2 regions of the Pseudarthrobacter sp. RHLT1-30-1 genome follow, and region 1 is predicted to be linked to the other one. Evidence: predicted binding sites of a transcription regulator. Region 1 holds the regulator's gene; the other holds the start of a gene.
The links. The regulator Rex, encoded in region 1, represses fermentation and respiration genes when NADH is low (regulators of the CRP and FNR family bind a similar motif). The targets are predictions, from matches to a motif close to CTTGTGAANNNNTTCACAAG.

Region 1 (7,573 bases):
GGCCGCGAAGCAGCTCAACCCGCGGCTGATTGTTGACGCCAGCCACGCCAACAGCGGCAAGAGCCACCACCGGCAGGCCGAGGTCGCCCTCGAAATCGGTGCACAGCTGGAAAGCGGGGGTGCATCGGCCGGCGCCATCGCCGGGGTCATGCTGGAGAGCTTCCTCGTGGGCGGCGCGCAGAACCTGGACGTCGCCGAGCACGCCGCCGGGACGGACGAGCTCGTCTACGGCCAGAGCGTGACAGACGCCTGCATGGACTGGGACGTCACGGCATCGGTGCTGGCACAGCTGGCTGCCTCGGCCCGCATCCGCCGGACCCGAGGTTAGCGAAGACGCGCTTCGCGGGGAGGGAAGACCGGCCGCGCGGGGAAGGCAGACGGGCCGCACGGAGACTGTGGCTCGGCAGCGGAGAGGGAAGACGGTCCGCGCAGGGAGGGAAGACGGGCCGCGCGGAGCCGGTGGCCCGTCCGCACGGGGATGGAAGATGGGGCGCGCGGGGACGGTGGCCCGGCAGCGAAGAGTCACGCGTAGACAGTAGCCCGGCGGCGGAGAGGTGGGCGGAGTCTCATCATTTCCGCTCCGTGACCCTTGGAATCGCGGTCTGCCCTTTCACAGGGGCACCATCAGCCCCTACAGTATCTAGTACATGGTTGTTTGATGGCTCAGCATCGGCACACCGCCATGTCGTTCTGATGGGGCTGCCGTTCGCTTGAGTAAAGGAATAGGGAAATGTCTTCGGAGGCTAACTTCTCCAACGCACGCTTTTTGACCGTGGCCGAAGTCGCGGACGTCATGCGGGTGTCCAAAATGACCGTGTACCGCCTCGTTCATTCCGGCGAGATGCCGGCGGTCCGCTTCGGGCGCTCCTACCGGGTGCCGGAAACCGCCGTCGATCAGTACCTCAAGGGTGCGGTCGTCGACGGCAACACGGAAACAGGCTGAGCATCCAGCGTCTTCCAAGGCCGGAATAAGGACCCGCGGGCCCCGTAGGGCCCCTGAGGTCGTGGGGCGCCCCCGTTAGGCGGTACCCTGTTAAGGAACGTTTTACGTCATTGTAAGAACCTGTCAGTTGTACAGTCTGCTGCTTAGCCCGCGGACACTTTCCAACTGGTAGGTACTGCATCTAGCCGGTAAGGAACTTTCGTGGGTTCAGTTATTAAGAAGCGTCGCAAGCGTATGGCCAAGAAGAAGCACCGCAAGCTGCTTCGCAAGACGCGTCACCAGCGTCGCAATAAGAAGTAGAGATACTTCGAATCATGTGAATGCCCGTTGCCTTCCGGCAGCGGGCATTTTCTTTGCGTTTCCACGACCGGCCGATGACGCCATTCCTGGCGACGGTGCCGGACGCGAATGGGGACGGTCGGGTGGTGCGTTTCCGGAGGTGTGGTGCGTTTCCGGACGGACGACGCTTTCGGGCGGTGCTTTCGGACGGGCGACGCGCTTTCCGACAGGCGCTACGCGGATCCGCGTGGCGCTCGTCCGGAAGCGCAGCGGAAAGCCGAAAGTGCGGCGGAAGGTGGCGGGCCAGGGGTGGGGGTCGGGTGCATCCGCGCAGCGCTCGTCCGGACGCGCAGCGGATAGCCGGAAGCGCAGCGGAAAGCCCAAGGCGCAGCGGAAAGCCGTACGCGCCGGCGGTGAGGCTCAGATTTTGGGGCCGCGGAACCGGGAAGTGCCGCGCCACAGGCCGTAGATGGCCCCGCCGACAGTGGCGGCCTTGAGCCCCAGGGTGGCCGCGCGCCGTCCGGAGCGGAAGTCGTAGACCGGCCAGTTGTGTTCGCGGGCGTGGCGGCGGAGCCGGGCGTCGGGGTTGATGGCAACCGGGTGCCCCACCATGCTCAGCAGCGGGATGTCGTTGTGCGAGTCGCTGTACGCCCAGCACCGGGTCAGGTCCAGCCCCTCGGCCTCGGCCACCGCCCGTACGGCCACGGCTTTGGCGGGGCCGTGCAGGATCTCGCCGACCAGCCGGCCGGTGTAGGAGCCGTCCAGGATTTCGCCCACGGTGCCGAGGGCGCCGGTGAGGCCCAGCCTGGTCGAGATCACCGTGGCCACCTCGATGGGGGTCGCCGTCACGAGCCAGACCTTGCGGCCCACCCGGAGATGCTGTTCGGCCAGGGCTTTGGCCCCCGGCCAGATCCGGGATTCGATCATTTCGTCATAGACTTCTTCGCCGAGGGCCGCGACGTCCTCAACGGTGAAACCGGCGCCGAGTTTCAGGGCTGTGTCGCGGACGGCGTGGACATCATCGATGTTCTCGCCGCGCAGCACGAACATCAGCTGCTTCCAGGCGAATCCGGCTGCCTGGGGAATGGTGAACGCCCCGCGCTGGTACATCTTTCGGGCCACGTGGAACAGGCTGGCGCCCCGCATGAGCGTGTTGTCGACGTCGAAGAACGCGGCTTCACCGTGCTGCGGTGCCGCAACAGGCTGTGTGACCACAGCGACGAACTTCTCTTCGGACATGCCACGAGTCTAGTCAAAGCTGCAGCCCGTTCCTTGCGCGCGGGCCGCGGCGGCGCGGATGTGTCTGCCGCGTCGACGAGGAATGGGCGGCCGGGCTACCGTGGAGCCATGCCAAGCCCCGACGTCGTCCTCATCACCAAAGCCGATTGCCATCTCTGCTCGGCGGCGCGCGACGCCGTCGACCGCGTCACGCGGAGTCTTGGGATCGGCTGGCGGGAGCAGCCGGTGGACGACGACGTCGAACTGCGGGAACGCTTTGCGGAGGAAATTCCGGTCCTGCTGGTGGACGGTGTCCAGCGGGACTTCTGGAAAATTGACGAGGTCCGGCTGGAGCGGACGCTGCGGCGTGCACTGGGCGGGCAGGCCTGAAGCGCCGGTTACGCCTGCTTTGTTCGCTGAACCGCCGGGGCTCTAGAGTGGAAGTCACAACGCGACCTAATGGAGCAGATAGTGACTTCGCTGGATTCATCCCCGGGCGCGATGCCCGTGGGAGCAGGGGCTGCCGCCAAGCAGATTCCGCCTGCGGCCGTGGCCCGGCTGACCATTTATCTGCGCGCCCTCACGACCCTGCTCGCCGAGGGCGTTGACCGGGTCTCCTCCGAATCCCTGGCCGAGGCCTCCGGTGTGAGCTCCTCCACCCTGCGCAAGGATCTTTCCTACGTGGGCTCGTACGGGACGCGCGGCGTCGGCTACGAGGTGCAGTACCTCAATCAACATATTGCCGCGGCGCTGGGCCTGATGCGCGACTGGAAGGTCGCCATCGTCGGCGCCGGCAACCTGGGCAAAGCGCTGGCCCGCTATGGCGGGTTCGAATCGCGGGGCTTCGAAATTGTCGCGATTTTCGACGCCGACCAGATGGTGGTGGGCAGCGAGGTGGGCTGGCTGCGCGTCAGCGATGCCGCCGACCTCGATCCGGTGCTGCGGCGGACCGGCGCCAACATGGTGGTGCTGGCCCTGCCGGCCGCCGTGGCGCAGGATGTCTGCGACCGGGTGATTTCCGCCGGGGTGCGGAGCATTCTCAGCTTTGCGCCGGTCATGCTGCAGGTGCCGCCGGGGGTCAACCTGCGCAAGGTGGACATGGCCACCGAACTCCAGATCCTCGCCTACCACGCACAAAGGGCGCAGGATCCGGAAGATGCTGACTAGCGTTCAGTCAGCCCGTCCGGCTCCCGCGCCCTCTGCGCTGGTGAATGGCTGCTTAGTAAAATATGTTTGGCGTGCTCTGGTGCGGCCTGGTGTGGCGCGCAGGGTTAGGGCTTAGTACGGCTTGCCGGGCTGCCCGTAGGGGTTGGCGAACGGCTGCCGCTTGGTGAAGAACGGCGATGTTGCCGGCAGGTACAGCATCACGATGCCTGCGATGCCGAGGAGAACTGCCAGCGTGCCGAGGCTCAACGGCCAGAGACTAAGGATCGACAGGGCGGCGAAGACAGTGCCGAGGATCCGTGCCCAGTTCTTGCCCTTGCGGACGTTCAGGGCCACCAGAGCGTAGAGCCCGGCGCCGATCACGGCGAAGACCACGATGCTGCCGACCAGGAAACCCTTGATGTCTTCGAACCTGACTTCAGCGCCGCTCGCGGCCATCTGCTGTTCGAACTGGTCGCGCATGACGGGGGAGTCAATCATGCCGATCGCCAGCAGGAGGGACAGCACCCAGACCGCGCCGGCAGCGACGATGAGCCAGAAGGCCGTGTTGACGAGCTTCGGCGTGCCCGCCGCGCCAGTCATGGCCTGCGGCTGCTCCGAGGGGAACTGGCCGTAGGGCGACTGGCCGTAGGCGGGCTGGCCGTACTGCGGCTGGTTGTACTGGGGCGGGTTCTGGCCGTACTGCGGGGTGTTCTGGCCGTACTGCGGCGCCTGCGGGGCGTTCTGGCCGTACTGCGGCGCCTGCGGGGCGTTCTGGCCATACTGCGGCGCCTGCTGGCCGTACTGCGGTGAGGACGGGGGTTGGCCGTACTGGGGTGCGTTTTGGCCGTAGCGGGGTGCCGGCTGTTCGCCCGGCTCGGGTGCGTCAGGGTTCGACGGCGGGACTGGCGGGATGCTCATGGCTTTTCCTTTGCATGGCGGTCTGATTTCGGATACCGGAAACAGCTTCCTGCCCTGCCCCCAGCATGGTTTAGGTACACCGTACCGCGCGTCGTCGTTGGAGCGGATCATTCCGGAGAGGTATTCTCGCTGCGTGCCCGGTGTCCCTGACCGGGTTGCCTGGGCTGGAGTGTCTGGGGTGCCTGGCTTGGCGTCCTTGCCCGTGTTTGGGTGGCTCCCGTGCCCGACGCCGGGATGGCGGCTTGGGCGTCTGCCAGTGCCGGATCAGCTGCGGCCCCTAAGCGAGGCGAACCATGCCTGCGAGTTGGGCATCCACATCAGCACGACCGCCGCCAGGCTCACAATGAAGCTCGGCCAGCTGCCGCCGCCGCGCCCTTCAGCGGCGCTGGCGTTGAGAATGGCCAGCAGGAGGGATATCCCGGCAACGATTGTGAGGGCGAAGCGTGCCCACTCGCGCCCTTCCTTCATCTTCATGCTCAGAATGACCTGTGCCGCGGCGAGCGCGAGTGCGACCAGCACCAGCAAAAGCACGACAAACCCCAGGCCCGGAACGACCGCCAGGAGCACGAAGGAGCCGAAGAGGCCAACGACGCCGCCGAGCAGGCCCAACAGTCCGCCGATCAGCCAGATCCAGTAGGAGACTTTCAGCTCTGTCGGCATCCCGGTGACCGTAAACATTCCGGAGAATCCGCCGCGGGGCATGGCATCGTAGAGGTTCGCGGGCCGGTCCGTTGGCATCTCGAATCGGAACCCGCCCAGCGGCTTCCCCGGGACCTGGCTGCCCGTCGCCTGGTAGCCCTGTGGTGGCTGGTGGCCGGGCGGTGGCTGGTAACCCTGTGGTGGCTGGTAGCCGGGCGGCGTCTGGTTGTACTGCTGCTGAGGCGCCTGGTAACCCTGCGGCTGGCCGTGACCCGGCTGCTGCGGCCCGCCGTGGTAGCCCGTCGGCCCCTGGTACCCCGGGACCTGGTTCCCCTGGGTCGCAGGCGGCGTGACCTGGGGCGGCTCGGAACCTGCGGGCGGCACGTTGTCCGCCGTCGGGGGCTGGGCACCCGGCTGCTGCGGACGAGGGACCTCATTAGGGTTGCTCATGGCTCTCACTGTAGACCGCGGTTGTGCCGGTAACTAGGGAATCTGAGCGTGTTGCGACGCATGTCGGAACACCGCGAGATCCGGGCCATTTCGGCAGCGCGGAGGCGGCGTCGACGACCGGGGGCAGGCCCGCTGCGCGGCACGCCCCGGCGCACCCCGTTAAACGCAACACCCCGCTCCATCACAGGGATGAAGCGGGGTGCCGGCGGCTGGAAGCCGCGGGCCGGCACGGTTCTGGGGACCGGCCGGCCAAGTGTGTGGGAACTAGGCTGACGGAGCGATGAAGGCCAGTTCCAGGTTGACGGCAACCTTGTCGCTGACGAGCACGCCACCGGCGTCGAGGATTGCGTTCCAAGTCAGGCCGAAGTCCTTGCGGCTGATCGTGGTCTCGGCGGACAGGCCGGCGCGGGTCATGCCGAACGGGTCGACGGCAACGCCGTTGAATTCGGTCTCGAGGAACACCTCACGGGAAACGCCCTTGATGGTGAGCTCGCCCTGCAGTTCATAAGCGTCACCCTTGGGGACGATGCTGGACGAGACGAAGGAGATTTCCGGGAACTTCTCGACGTCGAAGAAGTCTTCGCCGCGGACGTGGCCGTCGCGGTTGGCGTCGCCGGAGTCGAAGCTGGCGGTCTTGATCGTGGCATTGACCTTGGAGTCCGCGACGTTCTCGGCGAGGTCCAGAGTGGCTTCGGCGTCCTTGAACTGGCCGCGGACCTTGCTGATGCCCGCGTGGCGGACGGTGAAGCCAATTTCGCTGTGCGAGTTGTCGAGGGTCCAGAGGCCGGTGGTGACGTTGGCGGGAAGAGCCATGGTGTTTCTCCTTGAGTCGGGTGGGTCGTGCAGTGCTCTCATCGTCGGCCGAGACTCCATTTATTGAAGTCTCAACTAACTGCTTCACCCAGTATAAACATGCATTTGCATCTTTTATTCCAACTCCGGGGAACATTTCTCCAAACTCTTGAGTTCTACGTCCTGTAGAAGATTTCGTCATTGCCCCTGCCCTTTGAGAAACTGGTACACATGCCCCAAGCCACTGTTCATTTGCTCCGCCACGGCGAGGTCCACAATCCCGACGGCGTCCTGTACGGCCGGCTGCCCGAGTTCCACCTCTCCGAGCTCGGTCAGGAAATGGCGCGGACGCTGGCGGAGCACTTCAGTGAGCGCACCAGGCAGGGTGCGAAGATCGTCCACCTCGTGGCCTCCCCGCTGACCCGCGCACAGGAAACGGCCCAGCCCATCGCCGAGGCCCTCAACCTTGCCATCACCACCGAGGCCCGGATCATCGAGGCCGAAAACTACTTCGAGGGACTCCACGTCGACAAGGCGGAGATCCTCAAGCCGAAGCACTGGCCCATGCTGCGCAACCCGTTCCGGCCGTCCTGGGGCGAGCCCTACAAGGAACAGGCCGCCCGGGTGATCGCCGCGGTGCAGGATGCCCGGCTGCGGGCCATCGAGCTCGGCGGCGACGGGGCCGAAGCGATCCTCGTCAGCCACCAGCTCCCAATCTGGGCCACCCGGCTCAGCGCCGAGGGCAAGCCCCTGTGGCATGATCCGCGCAAACGCGAGTGCACGCTCACCTCGATCACCTCCCTGGTGTTCGACGACGGCGGGAACCTCCTGCGGGTCGACTACACCGAGCCTGCCGCCGCCCTACTTCCCGGTGCGTCCAGCACCCCCGGAGCCTGAGCATGCGCCCAAACCCAGCAAACCCCGCAAGCCCAGCGGGCACTGTAAGCCCCGGCAGCGCGGCACCCCTGAGCCGCCGCAGCGTGCTGACCGCGGGCGGCGCCGCCCTCGCCGTCGTACTGGGTCTCTCCGGCTGCGCCCAGGAGGACGCGCTGGCCCAGCAGGCCAGAGCCGGCGACAACAAGAACTACGTGGCCGGCGACGGCTCGGTGACTGAATTCGCCGCCGCGGACCGCAAGAGCCCCGTAACCATCAAGGGCACGCTCTTCGACGGCACCGCGGTGACCGCCG
Region 2 (7,573 bases), on a different contig from region 1:
GACGTCGTGTTCTGCCCGGATTCCGGCTGCATCCTGGTCCGCTCCGCCGACTGGGTCTAACAACGCCAACCGACTGGGCCTAGCCACCTAAACTGACTCGCAGCAGGGCCGTTCTTAGCACTCAGAACGGCCCTGCTGCGAGTCAGTTTGGCAGGATCAGGTTGAGCATGTGCGGCTTCCGGGCCGTGCCCTCGACCAGTTCGGCGGCCCACTTTTCGGCCGCCGCCTTCTGCAGCTGGGCGGGCGTCTGCGGGGCCTTGCCCCGGCGGCCCAGCAGGTGCCGGGCGAATTCGCCCCGGGTGTGCTTGGCGAAGTGGCTGACCACTTTCCGCGCGCCATTGACCTCGGTGAACACATTAACGGCAACGGTCTGCGCCGGCGGGGGAGTCCACGCCGCGGCGTAGGTGCTGGAGCGGCAGTCCACCAGCAGTTCACCGTCCGCGGCGGCCGCGAGGGCCGCGGCGAGCTGCGGCTTCCAGAAGGACGCCAGGCGTCCGATGTCCGGCAGGGCGGTCGCCATCGACAGCCGGTAGGCCGGTACCCGGTCGCCGAATCGGATGGCACCCCAGAGCGCAGAAATGACCAGCACGTGCTCGTCCGCTTTCTTCCGCTGCGTAGGCGTGAGGGAGTTGTAGTCCAGCGCGTCGTACAGCACGCCGGAGTAGACCTGATGGGCGGGGGCCGCCGGCTCGGCGTGCAGCCGCGTGTTGCGCTCGACGTCGGCCCGCAGCGAGGCGCCGACGCCCAGAAGCGCCAGGGCGTCCTCATGGGCGCTGACCGTCCCCAGCCCCTCCAGCACCTTCGCCCGGTACACGTTCAGTTCGGGGAAGCTCAGGGTGGCCCAGTCCACGGCGTCACCGGCCGTGGCAGGGGTCTTGCCTTCGGAGGGCGGCAGCAGAATCAGCACCGTCCAATCCTAGCGGCGGCCCGTTGCCGGGATTGTACTCAGGCGGCTGTTGCGGTGCCCGCCCAGTGCCCGCCCAGTGCCCGCCCGGTGTCCGACCCCGGGCCCGCTCAGCCGAGGTTGCGGCCGAGGAAGGACAACACTCCGGGCAGGATGGAGCGCCAGTAGCTGTCGTCGTGCCCTCCGGACTGGAAACCGCCCTCGACGGCGCCAGGGAGTTCCGCGACGTAGTCGCGCACCGTGGCGGCGAGGTCATCCCCGGTGCCGCAATCGACCCGTTTGGGCACCGCAGCGAGGCGTGCACGGAGCGCGAACACGTCGTGGGCCGCAAAGTCGGCCGCACTGTCGAAGGCGGTGTCCATGCTTGAGCCGTAGTTCTCCCAGACCGCCGGGCTCATGGCCGCCACGGCCCGGACTCCGGGCAGCCGGCCCTGGGACGCGAGCAGCAGGGCGCCGAAGCCTCCCATTGACAGGCCGAAGAGGCCGATCCGGCCGAGGTCGTAGCCCTGGCCGCCGAGGAACGGAACAAATTCCTTGACCAGCATCGCCTGGGTGTCACTGCCGTCGGCGCGGGGGTGCCACCAGGTGTTCCCGCCGTCCACGGCGGCGAGAGCCAACGGTGCGCCTCCGGCGTCGAGGTGCCGTTGGAGGGCCTCGTGGGCTTCCAACCCGTCCAGCAGGGCGGTGTGGCTGCTGCCGAGTCCATGAAGGAACACCGCCACGGGAAGTTCTGGCTGCGTGCCGCCGGGCGGCAGTTCAGGTGCGACCACCGCCCAATGGCTGGCGACCCCGGGGCGGAAGGCCGAGACGAATGATCCTCTGCTGGTCCGGACCGTCAACGCGCCGGCCGGGACCGGCGGCGCGGCCGTCGTCGGGCTGGACGGCGCGGCGCGGGACGATGCTGGGGGCGCGGTGTCATCAGTGCAGGCCGCGAGCCCGGACATGCCAAGTCCGATTCCTGCGAGCTCCAGCAGCCGGCGCCGGCTCAGGGCGTATTGCTCCATTCCCCGATCATAGGCTCGGCGGACGCGGGTGTCGCCGGACGGGTCAGCCCTGACCGTAGAATGGACAGCGGATGGGTTGACCAGGCGGCCGCGCGTCACGCAAGTGGCTCGAGGAACGTCCGGGCTCCGCAGGGCAGGGTGGTGGGTAACGCCCACTCGGGGTAACCCGCAGGCTAGTGCCACAGAGAACAGACCGCCGGCATGTGGCGTGTGCTTGCACGGGCCGCAGCGCAGGTAAGGGTGAAACGGTGGTGTAAGAGACCACCAGCTTCCCGGGTGACCGGGAAGGCTAGGTAAACCCCACCCGGAGCAAGGCCAGACAGGGCACGTTCGAGGGCTGCTCGCCCGAGTGTCCGGGTAGGCTGCTGGAGGGCGTCGGCAACGGCGTTCGTAGATGGATGGCCGCTACTCCCGCGCTGGTAACGGTGCGGGAACACAGAACCCGGCGTATCGGTCAACCCATCCATTTTCACCGCCGGGAAACCTTGTGTTCCCTGCGGTTTTTGTGCTTATCGAGGCCTTCCCGGGGAACGGACGACGGCGGCAACCGGCATTCCGCTGTGCGTTCCCGCCCCGGCCCGCCGTCGCCGGGCGTGTCCGATTCGATCGAACCCGCTCCTTATCGGCCGCTGCAGACCGTCTGCCTGCGCAAATACGGGCGGGCCGAATGCTTGACATCACCCCGGCGGGACCAGAGACTGCAGAGAACATTCCAAACAACGGCGAAGCCAGCCAAAGTATCCGCGTAAAAGCATAGGAGGCATGGTGCCGGACGACGCAGTTTACGACTATGTGATTGCCGGGGGTGGCAGCGGCGGCAGCGTCCTGGCGGGCAGGCTCAGCGAAGACCCGTCCGTCCGCGTCCTTCTGCTGGAGGCGGGAAGATCCGACCGTCATCCATTTATCCACGTCCCCGCGGGTTTTCCGAAGCTGAAAAACGGGCCGTACCAATGGGACTACACCAGCATTCCGCAGCAACACAGCAACGGCCGCCGCATCCCCCTTGCCCAGGGACGCGTGCTGGGCGGCGGGGGGTCCATCAACGCCCAGGTCTTCACTCGCGGCGTGGCCGAGGACTACGACAGCTGGGTCACGGACTTTGGCTGCGAGGGGTGGTCCGCTGAGGAGGTGGGTGAGTACTTCGTCCGCTCCGAGTCGAACAGCAGGCTCTCGGCACCGCACCACGGGACCCAGGGTCCGCTCGGGGTCTCCGACCTCCTGCGCCCGCACAAACTCTCCGCGGCCTTCGTGAAGGCGGGCCAGGAATTCGGGCTGCCCTACAACAGCGACTTCAACGGCGCCGAGCAGTACGGCGTGGGCTTCTACCAGACCACCACCAAGAACGGCCGCCGGTGCAGCGCCGCCGTTGCATATCTGAAGCCTGCCCGCAAGCGCCCCAACCTCACCGTGTGTGCCAACGTCACCGTCTCCAAGGTGATCATCAGGGATGGCCGGGCCGTCGGGATCGAGGCGATCCAAGGCGGCTCCCTCCGAACGTACCTGGCCGACCGCGAAGTGATTGTCGCTGCCGGCGCTTTCGGGTCGCCCAAGCTGCTCCAGCTTTCGGGCATCGGCGACCCGGAGGACCTCGCCGCCGCCGGCATCGAAACCGTCCATGCCTTGCAGGGAGTCGGCAAGAACCTGCATGACCACTGCGACATCGACATCGTCTACGAACTCAAGGATTACCACAGCCTGGACCGGCTCAGTCAGGTACGCCCGGCCACGGTCCTGGCCGGCGTCGAATACCTTGCCTTCCGTTCGGGACCCTTTGCTTCCACCCTCGTCGAGGCGGGCGGCTTCAGTTACGCCAACAAGGAGGAGAATTCCCCCGACCTGCAGTTCCACTTCCTGCCCGCCGCGCGGGCGGGGGCCGGCGCGGCGGCTTTGAAGCCCGGGTTCGGGGCCACCTTGAATTCGTACTTCCTGAGGCCGCGGAGCCGCGGAACCGTCCGTCCGGTGTCCTCAGATCCAAGCCAGGCGCCGCTCATCGATCCGAATTATCTCGCCGACGACTACGACCTTGAAATGGCAATCGCCGGCGTGCAACAGAGCCGGGAGATCATGGAGCAGTCGTCGATGGCCGAGCTCGTCAAAGCCGAGCACATTGGCGATGGCTCTCGGGTGGAATCCCGCGACGAGTATGTGAAATTCGTGCGCTCCTTCGGCCGGACGTCGTACCATCCGGTCGGCACCTGCGCCATGGGGACGGGTGATGATGCTGTCGTCTCGCCGCGGCTGAAGGTCCACGGGCTGGAGGGACTGCGCGTCGTTGACTCCTCGATTATGCCCCGGCTCGTCAGCGCCAACACCCAGGCGCCGACCATCATGATCGCGGAAAAGGCCGTGGACATGATCCTTAAGGATGCCCGATAGTCCAGGACGCGCGGGCCGATGCTCTTGGGCTCGACCTGGCCCCACAACTTCCACAGGGGAGTGACGGGCCGATTCGAAGAACGAGTCGCCGCTGATGGCCGCCACGCCGGAACATGTCCCCGGCCCCGCACCGCCACGCTGTGTGAGTCATTTCACGTGTAACGGGGCGCCGGACCCCGCCGGGCCAACGGTAGAATGGTCCGTGAACGTAGAAGTTCTGCCGCCGGGTCTGCGTTCGCAGCCGGTGGCTTTTCTTTTGCTTGACACAGGCGCCCGGGGTGGACCGAATCCCCGCCGGCGCCGAGGTTCCGGACACCCTCCGGCAGCCGACTTCCGCATACGACGTCGTATGCAGTGGATTCTAGGAAGGTATTTCTGTGAGCCAGACGTCAGATTCTTGTCTTGATACGTGGATGGGTCGGGAGGCGCTCGCTGAGGCCATGATCCCGGTGATCGGCCGGCTGTACCGCGAAAACAACGTGGTCACCTCCATCCACGGTCGCAGCTTGATTAATAAGTCCACCATGAACATCCTCAAGGCGCACCGCTTCGCGCGCCGGATGAGCAAGGAAGAACTGCGTCTCGAAGAGACAGCACCGCTGCTGGACGCCCTGACCAAGCTCGAGCTCGGCGCCGCTGCCATCGACATCGCCCGCCTCACCGAGAAATACCGGGTCGAGGGCAACGGTGCCAGCCTGGACGAGTTCCTGCGCGCGGAACTCGCCGAGATTGTCGGCAAGCGCGGCGGCGACGACCGCACCAGCACCGACGTCGTCCTCTACGGCTTTGGCCGCATCGGCCGCCTTCTGGCCCGCCTCCTGATCGAGAAGGCAGGTGGCGGCCACGGCCTGCGCCTGCGTGCAATCGTGGTCCGCCGCGGTTCGGACAACGACCTCACCAAGCGCGCCAGCCTGCTGCGCCGCGACTCGGTCCACGGCTCCTTCGAAGGAACCATCAAGCTGGACCTTGAGAACGACACCATCACCGCCAACGGTGTCCAGATCCAGGTCATCTACTCGGACAACCCGGCGACGGTCGACTACACGGCCTATGGAATCCATAACGCCCTCATCGTCGACAACACCGGACGCTGGCGCGATGCCGAAGGCCTGTCCCAGCACCTTCAGAGCAGGGGCGCTTCCCGTGTGCTGCTCACTGCCCCGGGCAAGGGCGAACTGAAGAACATCGTGCACGGCATCAATCACGGCACGATCGCCGACTCCGACACGATCGTCTCGGCTGCTTCCTGCACTACCAACGCCATCACCCCGGTGCTCAAGGCGATCAACGACCGCTACGGTGTGGTGCACGGCCACGTCGAGACGGTCCACTCCTTTACGAACGACCAGAACCTGATCGACAACTTCCACAAGGGCGACCGCCGTGGACGCTCGGCCGCGCTGAACATGGTCATCACGGAAACGGGCGCCGCCAAGGCCGTCGCCAAGGCCCTGCCCGAACTGCTGGGCAAGCTGACCGGCAGTTCCATCCGCGTCCCCACCCCGGACGTGTCGCTGGCCATCCTGAACCTGAGCCTGGAAAACGGCACCACCAAGGACGAGGTCAACGACTACCTGCGGGAGATGTCGCTGCACTCCGTTCTGCGCAAGCAGATCGACTACATCGATTCGCCGGAGGTAGTCTCCACGGACTTCGTCGGCTCGCGGCGCGCAGGTATCGTCGACGGCCTGGCCACGATCTCCAACGACAAGAACCTTGTGCTCTACGTCTGGTACGACAACGAGTTCGGCTATAGCTGCCAGGTGGTCCGCGTGATGGAGGAAATGGCGGGCGTGAACCCGCCGTCGTTCCCCGCCAAGGACGCGGCCGCCACCCTCGAAGCAGCCGGCCTGCCCGTCGAGGTCACGGCCTGACACCACCTGCCTGAACTCTGTTCCGCCTTTCCCGGCCGATCCTCTGGAAACGGCCGGGAAAGGGCACCACAATGGTGCAATGGAACAGAACTCGGCAGTAGAGCACGAAACCACCCTGGAACACGCGCTGGACGTCGCCCGGCTGAACGTCAAGGAAGCCAAACGGCTCCTCGATGATGCCCGGGCGAAACTGGCCGCCGGTGAGGTCGACGAGGCACGGGTCCGGCAACTCGAATCGCTGATGGCCCTCGCCAACGAAGACCTCGTGCGCGTGACCAAGGAGAATTAGCCGGGCACCTGTCCTCCACACTGTGGACAACCCCCGCTCCACCGGAGTCCGGGCCTAGGCTGTTGGGGTGGATAGGATTCGCCCCGCGCCCGAACGCACCGGAGTCCGACGTTCCGGGCTCCGACGCAGCGGAGTCCAACGCGGTCCCCGGGGACGGCGGACCGGGCAGCGTCTTTCCGGGACGCCGGCATGACGCTCACCTGGGCGGACTTCCGGCGGGCACGACGGCGGTCCCGCCAGGCCTGGGCGCTCCTTGCCGCCGCGGCAGTCACCGGAGCCGCCGGATTCATCTGGTTCTTCGCCGCCGGACAGTTTGCCGCCAGCGAGGGGTTCGCCGACGGTCCCCGCGAAGCCCCTGTGCTGGCAGCCGGCTGGATGAAGGCGATCCCGCCCGTGCGGCAGGTCCCCGCCGGCCCCGCCGCGGCGTTGCTGGACACCCTGGTAGTCAAGGGCCGGGCGGCCAGGGACAACTATGACCGGGCCGCCTTCGGCCAGGCCTGGCTCGATGCGGACCACAACGGCTGCGATACCCGCAATGACATCCTCCGTCGCGACCTGCCGGACGCCGAATTCACCGAGGGATCCCGCTGCCTAGTGGCCGCCGGATCCTTCCGGGAACCGTACACGGGCCACCTGGTCACCTTCCGCCGCGGAGCCGCGAGCAGCAAGGAGGTGCAGGTCGACCACGTCGTGGCGCTCGGGGATGCCTGGCAAAAGGGAGCGCAACAGCTGACCCCCGCGCAACGCGAGCACCTGGCGAATGACCCGCTGAACCTGATCGCCGTCGACGGCCCCGCCAACCAGGACAAGGGCGCGTCCGACGCCGCCACATGGCTTCCCCCGAACAAAGCCTTCCGCTGCCACTACGTCGCCCGGCAGGTCTCCGTCAAGGCCGCGTACCGGCTGTGGGTGACCGCGGCCGAGAAGGACGCCATGGAGCGGATCCTCGGCGCCTGCCCGGAACAGCAAACAGTTGTCGCCGTCGCCCGGTAAGCGCCAGCCAACGGAGTCGAGGGCGGGCGCAGTGCAGAGCAACCGCGTGCGGTTAGACGACGAGCGTGACCGGGCCCGAGGTCGCCGGGCCGCCGCAGGCCCCGCTGCCGCCCACCCGGGTCCAGCCCAGCTC

Region 2: the regulator Rex is predicted to act here: its motif matches at 4,424-4,443, upstream of AC50YM_RS06790 (glyceraldehyde-3-phosphate dehydrogenase).

Annotation. Positions count from the first base shown of each region.
Region 1 covers NZ_JBWZCG010000014.1:96,323-103,895, reverse strand. The annotation lists gene AC50YM_RS12030 (3-deoxy-7-phosphoheptulonate synthase) at 1-328, shown strand, start outside; gene AC50YM_RS12025 (helix-turn-helix domain-containing protein) at 731-943, shown strand; gene AC50YM_RS12020 (30S ribosomal protein bS22) at 1,145-1,243, shown strand; gene AC50YM_RS12015 (HAD family hydrolase) at 1,643-2,461, opposite strand; gene AC50YM_RS12010 (glutaredoxin family protein) at 2,570-2,830, shown strand; gene AC50YM_RS12005 (redox-sensing transcriptional repressor Rex) at 2,912-3,607, shown strand; gene AC50YM_RS12000 (hypothetical protein) at 3,719-4,504, opposite strand; gene AC50YM_RS11995 (hypothetical protein) at 4,769-5,593, opposite strand; gene AC50YM_RS11990 (YceI family protein) at 5,858-6,406, opposite strand; gene AC50YM_RS11985 (histidine phosphatase family protein) at 6,617-7,282, shown strand; gene AC50YM_RS11980 (TlpA family protein disulfide reductase) at 7,285-7,573, shown strand, end outside.
Region 2 covers NZ_JBWZCG010000006.1:97,484-105,056, forward strand. The annotation lists gene AC50YM_RS06765 (zinc ribbon domain-containing protein) at 1-60, shown strand, start outside; gene AC50YM_RS06770 (YaaA family protein) at 143-907, opposite strand; gene AC50YM_RS06775 (alpha/beta hydrolase-fold protein) at 1,015-1,908, opposite strand; RNA gene rnpB (RNase P RNA component class A) at 1,981-2,374, shown strand; gene AC50YM_RS06785 (GMC family oxidoreductase) at 2,671-4,284, shown strand; gene AC50YM_RS06790 (glyceraldehyde-3-phosphate dehydrogenase) at 4,662-6,158, shown strand; gene AC50YM_RS06795 (hypothetical protein) at 6,238-6,447, shown strand; gene AC50YM_RS06800 (HNH endonuclease family protein) at 6,637-7,440, shown strand; gene AC50YM_RS06805 (hypothetical protein) at 7,493-7,573, opposite strand, start outside.